DNA from 3 places in the Bacillus sp. ISL-35 genome. Region 3 is predicted to be linked to each of the others. Evidence: riboswitches for the same ligand, from Rfam matches in the RefSeq annotation. Region 3 holds a riboswitch; each other region holds the start of a gene.

Region 1 (3,277 bases), on a different contig from region 3:
CGAACAGATCATGATCAAAATCAAGGATGACGGGATTGGTTTTTCATTATATGACAAGCTGATAAAAGGCCAAACAGAACCTCATTTTGGCATCCTTACGATGAGTGAGCTGGCACAGGATTTTGGGGCCAAATTTGAAATCGACAGCGCAGAAGGAAAAGGAACGGAGATTCGGCTTGGCATACAGCACTATTAAAGGGGTGAGAGAGTATGATCAACATTATGATTGTGGATGATCACACTGTTTTAAGAGACGGAATCCGCAGTATTTTGGATGTGGAAGAGGACCTGCTGCTCGTTGGTGAAGCAGATTCGGGGGACGGTTTATTAGAGAAACTGGATGGCATCGTCCCTGATGTCATTGTTTTGGATATTAACCTTCAGGACAAGAATGGAATAGAACTTATCTCTTTGATAAAAGAAAAGCATCCTGCTTGTAAAATACTGATCTTGACGATGTTTGATCATGATGAATACTTCAAATCGGCCCTCAGGGAAGGGGCGGACGGATATTTATTGAAGGATGCTTCGTCCATGGAAGTCATTGATGCCATACGCAAAATCCATAAGGGGAATTCCATTATCCACCCTAAAATGGCAAGCAAATTGATCTCCTATCACCGCATCCAGAGCGACTTTAGCCACCAGGAAAATGAATTGACCAACAGGGAGAAGGAAGTGCTCAATGAGTTGGTCAGAGGGAAGTCGAATAAGGAAATCGCTGCCCATCTTTCCATCAGCGATAAAACCGTAAAAATCCATGTGAATAAGATTTATAAGAAATTAAACGTAAATAGTCGCTCGCAAGCGATTATCTACGCTGTGCAAAACAAACTCGTACCCTATTTGAATTGATGACAAGCTGCCTTTATGGCAGTTTTTTTGTGGACAGATTCTATAACCTTGGTACTATATCGTCTAAAATCAAGTGTCTAGAAAGATAGAACAAACACTCAATATTCAAAAAGGGTGAATTCTACCATAATAGTAGAGTAGGGAAAATGTCTATATGGTTAAGTTTCTGTAAAGATTTTTTGAAGGGAAAGAGGGGTGCAGCGTATGACTAAGGAGGACCTGATTGAAGATACTCGCAGAAAAATGATAAAAAGCATCCAGGAAAATGGATACTTGAATCAAAAGACGATTCAACTCAGCCAGGAATTGGATGTCTATATTTTGGAACAGCAAAAGCTCGGGATGGAACTTCTTAAGAAAAAACGTTGTGATCTTCTTGGATGATTGCTTTTTAGAAAATGCTCTTTTGGAGCATTCATGTTAAAAAGGAGTTGAGACACCACATGAAGTGCCTTGGCGATATCCTGAAAATGGAAAGACAGAAAAGGGATTTAACACAGGAAAAAGTGTGTGAGGACCTGCAATTGAGGTTGACGACACTCAATCGGATCGAAAACAATCAAAGTGTCCGGGGAACCACGATCAAAAAACTATTGAATTATTATCAAATGAATAAAGAAGAATGACATTAAAAGGCGCTGCTTCTTGCAGATAATTTTGAAGAGGGATTGACCCTCTATTTTTATTTTGCCTTTTGTAACTGGCCTTCAACCTAATTCCTCATGTCTCATTCCCTATACGAAAAAATATATAGAATACCTAATAACAGCGTGCAGTCTTCTTTGAAATCGAGATCTGAAGCTGGATTTCTTGAAAGCGAACTGTGTTATCCATATAGGCAAAAAGCACTCTATTGCTTAAAAAACTTTTCTTTATTTTCCCAATTGTGTATACTCGAAGGGAACTGAATAGCAAGAACTAGGGGTGCCCAATGGCTTGGGCTGAGAAAGGAACGCGTTAAAGTTCTTTGACTCTTTGGACCTGATCTGGATCATACCAGCGTGGGGAAGTTGACATGTGCACAGTTTTTTTGTGCAAAGACATTCGCGGTTAAAGCCGGTCCATCATTATGTGGGCCGGCTTTTTTACATACTAGGGAACTTCTCTGGTGCCAGATCTCGTCCCTCAATTTTTAAAAAAAAGGGAGAGATGATCAGTGAAAACAGCCAATTCATTAAACCAGGACAGCATTTCGATTATGGCAAGCTTTTCTGGGAGCAAAAAAGTCTATGTGGAGGGCTCAAAGCCGGACATTAGGGTTCCGATGCGGGAGATTGAACTAAGCCCGACGAGCGGTTCATTTGGAGAGGAAAGCAATCAATCGGTTCGCGTGTATGATACGAGCGGCCCTTATACGGATCCTGCCTATACACCCGATCTAAGAAAGGGTCTTCCTGCACTGAGGAGCCGGTGGATTCAGGGACGAGGGGATGTTGAAGAGTATGAGGGCCGAAAAATAAAGCCCGAGGACAATGGTTACTCAAGTGAACATGACCCGCGTGCAAATGATAAGGTTTTTCCGGGCCTATCCCGCAAGCCATTGAGGGCATCTAAAGGAAAGAATGTTACCCAGCTTCACTATGCGAAAAAAGGAAACATTACGCCTGAGATGGAGTTCATAGCGATACGGGAGAATATGGATCCTGAATTTGTGCGGTCTGAAGTGGCAAGGGGCAGGGCCATCATTCCTTCCAATATCAATCACCCTGAGACAGAACCGATGATCATCGGCCGGAACTTCCATGTCAAAATAAATGCGAACATTGGGAACTCGGCCGTGTCCTCTTCGATTGAGGAAGAAGTGGAAAAAATGACGTGGGCTACCCGATGGGGTGCAGATACCATCATGGATTTGTCTACAGGAAAGAATATTCATACGACACGCGAATGGATTATCCGGAACTCAGCTGTTCCGGTGGGGACCGTTCCGATTTACCAGGCACTTGAAAAGGTGAATGGCATTGCCGAGGACCTTAGCTGGGAAGTGTTCAAAGATACGCTGATCGAGCAAGCTGAGCAAGGTGTTGACTACTTTACCATCCATGCAGGTGTCCTGTTGAGGTATGTTCCGATGACTGCCAGACGATTGACTGGAATTGTCTCAAGAGGCGGTTCGATCATGGCCCAATGGTGCCTTCACCATCATAAAGAAAACTTTCTCTATACGCACTTTGAAGAAATTTGCGAAATCATGAAGGCATATGATGTGGCCTTCTCTCTGGGAGATGGTTTGCGGCCGGGATCGATTGCCGACGCCAATGATGAGGCCCAATTTGCTGAGCTTGAAACACTTGGGGAGTTGACGAAGATTGCGTGGGAGCATGATGTACAGGTAATGGTTGAGGGGCCTGGGCATGTTCCGATGCATCTGATCAAGGAGAACATGGATAAGCAACTGGAGATTTGCCAGGAAGCTCCTTTT
Region 2 (3,277 bases), on a different contig from region 3:
GGTTCAGCAACTCCACCTGAAAACTTCCCGGTCCCTGCATGGCGCTTTTATCAGCGGCAACTTCAGCTGCTACTCCGTAAATAGTCAGTGCAGCAGTTGCTGCTTTCAAAAAATCCTTTTCAATTGCAGTGAACGCCCCGATTACTGAAGTCAGCAGACATCCGGTACCCGTAACCTTTGTCAGGATTGGGTGTCCATTTTTGACCACAAACGTGGATTCCCCATCTGTAATGATGTCTTCCTTCCCTGTCAGCGCCACAATTGTATTCAATTTTTGAGCAGCCGATTCAGCGAGCTCGGTTACATCCCCCTCCGAATCTCCTGCGTCAACACCGCGTATGTTCCAAGCTTCACCTGCTACATTAGCAATTTCCGCGGCATTTCCTCTGATGATCGCAATCTCCAATTCTTCCATCAGCCTTCTTGCGGTTTCCGTCCGATAAGAAGTAGCACCGGCACCGACCGGATCAAGAACGACTGGCACTCCATGCTCATTTGCCGCTTTGCCGGCAATCAACATCGACTGTACGACTTCAGGCCGCAACGTTCCGATATTCAGCACAAGGCTACCCGCCATGCCTGCCATTTCAGCAACCTCTTCTTGTGCATAGGCCATCACTGGCGATGCTCCCAGAGCCAGAAGCCCATTAGCGGTAAAATTCGTGACCACAACATTAGTGATGTTGTGTACAAGCGGATTCTCCCTGCGGACCTTTTCTAGCAAACCCGCAATCTCTCGTTTTTCCATTCCAATTTCCTCCTTCATCCATCCTCAGGCCGCCATCTACAACCAGAATTCCTTCTCGTTAATCCATCACAGGACGCCAATTCCTCCCCTTTAATCCATCACCAGGCCGCCGTCGACGACCAGATTTTGTCCGGTAACCGCTCGTGACCATGGTGAGGCAAAAAACAAGATCGAGTCTGCTACTTCTTCCGGATCGGTCACCTTTCGAAGCGGTGTTGACGATTCGATGAGCTGGAACACTTCCTCCGAAGTAGCAGAACTTGCGTCGGTCATTTTTAGCAGTCCGCCAGAAAGCATATTGACGGTGATGCCATACTTTCCAAGTTCATTCGCCATATTCCTCGTGAATCCCAGCAAAGCTGCCTTGCTTGTTGTGTAGTCATGATAGGCGACAACCGGGTTCTGGAACAGGTTCGTGCCAATATTGACGATTCTGCCAAACTTCACTTCTTTCATATCCGGCAGTCCCGCCTGGATGGTATTCAATGCGCCGCGGATCGCTCCTTCAAGCTGCTGGTGATAATCCTCCCAGCCCAATGCAAAAGCATCCTTGTTCGCCACCGGGTCAAATTTGAAATTGACAAGCGCATTATTGACGATGGTCGTAATCGGTGCCCCGAAATGTTCTTTTGCCAGCCTGAACATGCTTTGGACCTGTGCTGGGTCCCTTACATCCGCCCCGACAGCAAGTGCATTTTCACCAATGCTTTCTGCCAGAATCTTTGCCTTTTCTTCATTCTGAAAATAGTTGATGACAACCTTCGCACCTTCCCTTGCAAAAGCTTTAACCGTTTCTGCCCCAAGGCCACGGCTTCCTCCGGTTACTAACACAACTTGATCTTTTAATTCCATTTGTTTAAACCTCCTTAAAATATAAAAAGCCAGATCCCTAAATAATGGACCTGGCTTAAAAGCAAAGTAAGAAAACTTCTCTCACACTACTTTCCTACGCTGGTATTACCCAGATCAGGTCCGAAGGGTTAAAAGACTTAGCGTCTTCCTCTCAGCCCGCAGCAGGGCACCCCTAGTAGTTCATCGAATATTCAGTTGTCTTTATCCTAGCTCTATCTGCTATATATGTAAAGTAAGAAGTTCATATTCTGCTATTTTTCAGTTCTTCCTTGATTTCTTCCAGAAGCTTGAGTTGCTGGTCCTGCTTTTGGTTGATACTTGCAGCCAATTTTTGCAGTGTAATCGTAACCGACCAGAGTGACAGCATCAAAACAATGATGACGCCAAGATCAATCATCTTTCTTTTTTCCTTCGGTTAAATCGTCAAATGGAGTGTAATGATTGCTTGGCAGTTTTCCTGAGCGGATTATTTTGAAAATCAAATAAAACACGACAAACAATACAACGAACGTGAAAACATATCCCATAATGACCAGCCTCCTTCTATTTATTAAACAATAATCCCAATACAAAAAATGGAATTTTCATTCTTTTTAAAATGGTGTTCCAGACGATCTGTGCTAATATGAAAATATACATAGTAATAGGAGATGAAAGGACATGAAAAACGAGATTATCGAAAGATTCACTTCTTATGTAAAAGTTGATACTCAATCGAATGAAAACAGTGAAACCACTCCATCGACAGAAGGGCAGCTCACCCTTGCCAATATGCTTGTCGAAGAGTTGAAAACAATCGGAATGGAAGACGTCACGATTGATGAGAATGGTTATGTGATGGCGACACTTCCTGCCAATATCGATAAGGATGTCCCAACCATCGGTTTCCTTGCCCACGTTGATACAGCTACTGATTTTACCGGCAAAAATGTTAATCCGCAGATAGTGGAAAACTTCGATGGCAACGAAATCATCCTGAATAAGGAGCAGAATATTATTCTGTCGCCAGCTGATTTCCCTGAACTTCCTCAATATAAAGGCCACACTTTGATTACGACAGATGGAACGACTCTTCTCGGCGCTGACAACAAAGCAGGGATAGCTGAAATCATGACAGCAATGGCTTATTTGATCAAGCATCCGGAGATCGAGCATGGTAAGATCCGTGTTGCTTTCACTCCGGATGAGGAAATCGGCAGAGGGCCTCATAAATTCGATGTTGAAGCGTTCAATGCAAAATTCGCCTACACTGTGGACGGCGGCCCGCTTGGCGAGCTGGAGTATGAAAGCTTTAACGCAGCCAGCGCTAAAGTGACTTTTAAAGGAAAGAACGTTCACCCCGGCACGGCAAAGGGCAAAATGGTGAACTCCGCCAAAATCGCGATGGAATTCAACAGCAAGCTCCCTGCAGAAGAAGCGCCTGAGCACACTGCAGGATATGAAGGTTTCTTCCACCTCAGCTCGATTAATGGGGATGTCGAGGAAACGACGCTGAGCTATATCATCCGTGATTTTGACCGTGACAGCTTCCAGGCACGCAAGGAATTGATGCAGAAAATCACCAATGAACTGAAGCTTACTTACGGCGAAACCCGCGTTGAACTTGAAATGAACGACCAGTACTACAATATGAAAGATAAAATCGAGCCTGTGAAAGAAATCGTCGACATCGCTTAT
Region 3 (3,277 bases):
GAATGCCCCTGTTTTTTGCCACGTCCAGCATATTCAGACCAATAGTGACCGGCGCACCGTATTCCAGCAGCTGCATGGTAAGGTGCAAATTACGCCTTAATTGCGACGCATCCAGGATATTCAAAAGTTTCTCGAATGATTCCTCCAGGAAGAAGTTCGTAACCACACCTTCATCCTTTGACAATGGATTGAGCGTATAGACTCCAGGTAAATCAATCAGCTGATCCTTTCCGTTCTTGAACAGGCCAACTTTCTTTTCGACAGTTACTCCGTTCCAGTTGCCAACATATTCATATGACCCTGTTAAGTTATTAAATAACGAAGTTTTACCGGTATTCGGATTGCCGATAAGCGCGATGTTCATCATAATCGCTCCACTTCGATCCGTAATGCTTCTTTGCGTCGGATACCTATGCATTGGCCGCACGATTCAACCATGACCGGGCCTCCAAAAGGCAGAATGCATTTTATGCATACTTCCGATCCTTCAGCGATTCCGAAATCAAGCAATCTTCTTCTGACAAATTTGTCAGTTCCAGCAATATTCATGATCCGGCCTTTTTCACCAGTCTTTAAATTTCCCAGCATAGCCATCACCTTTTTTCAGTTTGTTAGATTTTTTGTATCAGAATATCATTGATAGTAGTTTACTAATTGAGAATGATTATCTTTATTTAATCAGTTTCAGGTCTCTTTCACTGTGACATAAATCACAAAACACCCTTTTAACAGATGGGAATAAGGAAAACTCCATAGAATTGACAATTTTTCCGGATAACAGTTCTGAATTAAATCATCATTCAGCTTTATCAGAGCCCATATAAAAAGAGAGCTGAACAATTTGTCAGCTCTCCTTTTTATCACATTTTATTGGTTACAAGTGTTGATTTGACCATCCTCGACGGAGCATAGCCAATGACAAGAATGATGATGATTGCGCTTAGTATCATACTTGGAATCATATAGGTTCCGTTATAGATGAGTGAATACAGCCATGCCGGCTGTCCTTCTGGCGCCCAAACTCCGAAAAAGACCCAGCCGGAAAAGAAATGAGCGATAAAGCGAAGCAGGCTTCCAATGAAGGTACCCACAATGATCAACCCAATCCATTTCTTCTTATTTCCACTCTTGATATTCTCTTGGATCTGTCTTGCAAAAATACCGGCAAATCCTAATACCGTGAAGGCGACCAAATAATCGATGATCCCCTGTATAGGATGGAATATTTGCGAGAAGCCCAGGATGAATTGCAATAGACCCAGCAGAAGCCCTGTGATGGCGCCACCTTTAATTCCCCAGCGGAATGCCATCAGGAATACCGGTACCATCGCGATTGATACTGAACCGCCCTGCGGCCAGATTCGAGAAAATAAAAACCCCGAAAATAAATCCAGCAAATAAGCCAGAGCAGAAAACACTGCTACTTCCACTAAAAATAATGTTTGTTTTTGTTTCATATCTGTTCCTCCTTCTTTCCAGAATGAGGTCCGTTTTCAACACGCCTTTTCTGCTTCAGAAACAAAAAAAGCAATCAGGGATCGATATAGGATTCCCATGATTGCTTTCCTATCGCATCCACATTCCTTCGCTAGCATTAACTAACAGGTTCAAAGGGTAAGAACTCGGGCGCTCACTCTCAGCTGCACTCTGGCAGCTCCCCTTGTGGTTATTATTTAGTTTCTACACTATGAATATACTACTTCTTCGATCCTATAACAAGTCAAATATTGTTTTTCCAATCCTTGTCGAAACAAAAAAGACAAATCTCACCCCGAGATGCTAAAAATATCGGTCTTTTGTCACGTTTTTACCGATTCGACGCTATTCAGCGGATGTTCTTAATTTTCGACAAAGGGATTTCGCGGTTTACCTCGAATCTTTAATACCGAAAAGAAAAACTGGGGGACTTAATAAAATGCTGCCAATTACGGATAACCGTTTGCTTAGCTTCCTGACTAGTGAAAGGGAACAACTCATTGCCGACTGGACTGTTAAAATTATCGTCTCGGAAGATGATCCATATAAAGAGAAAATAGCCAAGAATGCTGAGAAAATGTATGAAATCATTCTCTCCGTTTTTTCCAAGACAAATGAAGAGCTGGAAGAACATCTCCAAAAACTTGCTTTTATGGTAGGAGAAGAACGAGTTCGCGCTGACATCAATATTGGAGATTTTGTCTACAATGTTAATTCAGGACGATCTGTACTCTACAAGCATCTGCACAAAATGAATATGGAGTGGAATGAGATGCAGGAGTCCATCAACCGAATCAATTACTGTTTTGATACCTTCCTGTATTACGCGGTATCTTATTACAATGAACAGAAAAACAAGATCATTGAGGAAAAAAACCAATTTATCGACTCTACCCATAAGGACCGGCTGACATTGCTCGGCCAGATGACATCAAGTTTTATCCATGAATTCCGCAATCCCCTGACTTCCATCCAGGGATTTATACAGCTATTGAGATCCGAACACGAGGATATGAAGTATCTTGATATCATATCCAGCGAGCTTGACCAACTCAATTTCCGGATTTCACAATTTCTGCTTCTTTCTAAAAAAGAACTAATTGGAAAGGAAAAAAACCTTTTCTCATTAAATAAAATGATTGATGAGGTATTGAACTTCCTATATCCCAGCATCCTCGACACCAATGTGCGGATTGTCAAGGAAGTAGCAGATGATATGGAATTGTATGGATATGCCGATGAAATCAGACAGGTTTTGATCAATATCATCTTTAATGCAATCGATGTCCTGAGCCAGTACCGGGCTGACCCTAAAATTGAAATCAAGGGATACTTCGTGAATGATACACATATAAAAATCGAAATTTCCAATAATGGCCCTGTCATTCCCGACCAGTTACTGAAGACGATTTTCGAGCCTTTCGTCACGACGAAAACTCTCGGAACCGGCCTGGGATTGTTTGTCTGCCGTGAAATCATCGAGAAGCACAAAGGTATTCTTGCCTGCTCATCAGAGCCGGATAAAACTTCATTCATCATGCTTTTGCCATTAATAAGGATGGAGAACTAACATCACAAAAAGACCCTGCCGGTGCCGGCAGGGTCTTTTATTTATCCTTAATACTCAAGTGTACGATTGTCCTCTGTACTTGTGATTCTTCTTTTCTCTTTTTGAACGGTATGTTTTTTTTCCGTTTCAGCGACAATGACTGCACATGCTGCATCGCCTGTGATATTCACAGCTGTACGCGCCATATCCAGAAGACGGTCAATTCCCAGGATTAAGCCGATACCTTCAACA

What was found. Region 3 has a riboswitch for thiamine pyrophosphate ahead of thiT (energy-coupled thiamine transporter ThiT). Riboswitches for the same ligand answer to the same signal wherever they lie in the genome.
Region 1: it holds a riboswitch for thiamine pyrophosphate, as region 3 does, so the genes downstream of both, thiC (phosphomethylpyrimidine synthase ThiC) here and thiT (energy-coupled thiamine transporter ThiT) in region 3, are expected to answer to the same signal.
Region 2: it holds a riboswitch for thiamine pyrophosphate, as region 3 does, so the genes downstream of both, J7E38_RS11570 (3-oxoacyl-ACP reductase) here and thiT (energy-coupled thiamine transporter ThiT) in region 3, are expected to answer to the same signal.

Annotation. Positions count from the first base shown of each region.
Region 1 is NZ_JAGGQK010000011.1:233,442-236,718, forward strand. It holds gene J7E38_RS16395 (sensor histidine kinase) at 1-196, shown strand, start outside; gene J7E38_RS16400 (response regulator) at 211-855, shown strand; gene J7E38_RS16405 (aspartyl-phosphate phosphatase Spo0E family protein) at 1,060-1,239, shown strand; gene J7E38_RS16410 (helix-turn-helix domain-containing protein) at 1,299-1,481, shown strand; TPP riboswitch at 1,766-1,880, shown strand; gene thiC (phosphomethylpyrimidine synthase ThiC) at 2,054-3,277, shown strand, end outside.
Region 2 is NZ_JAGGQK010000007.1:31,825-35,101, forward strand. It holds gene thiM (hydroxyethylthiazole kinase) at 1-748, opposite strand, end outside; gene J7E38_RS11570 (3-oxoacyl-ACP reductase) at 839-1,600, opposite strand; TPP riboswitch at 1,675-1,784, opposite strand; gene J7E38_RS11575 (hypothetical protein) at 1,842-1,997, opposite strand; gene J7E38_RS11580 (hypothetical protein) at 1,990-2,127, opposite strand; gene pepT (peptidase T) at 2,261-3,277, shown strand, end outside.
Region 3 is NZ_JAGGQK010000002.1:33,464-36,740, reverse strand. It holds gene feoB (ferrous iron transport protein B) at 1-364, opposite strand, end outside; gene J7E38_RS03435 (FeoA family protein) at 364-588, opposite strand; gene thiT (energy-coupled thiamine transporter ThiT) at 861-1,457, opposite strand; TPP riboswitch at 1,564-1,671, opposite strand; gene J7E38_RS03425 (histidine kinase N-terminal domain-containing protein) at 1,916-3,046, shown strand; gene J7E38_RS03420 (dicarboxylate/amino acid:cation symporter) at 3,094-3,277, opposite strand, start outside.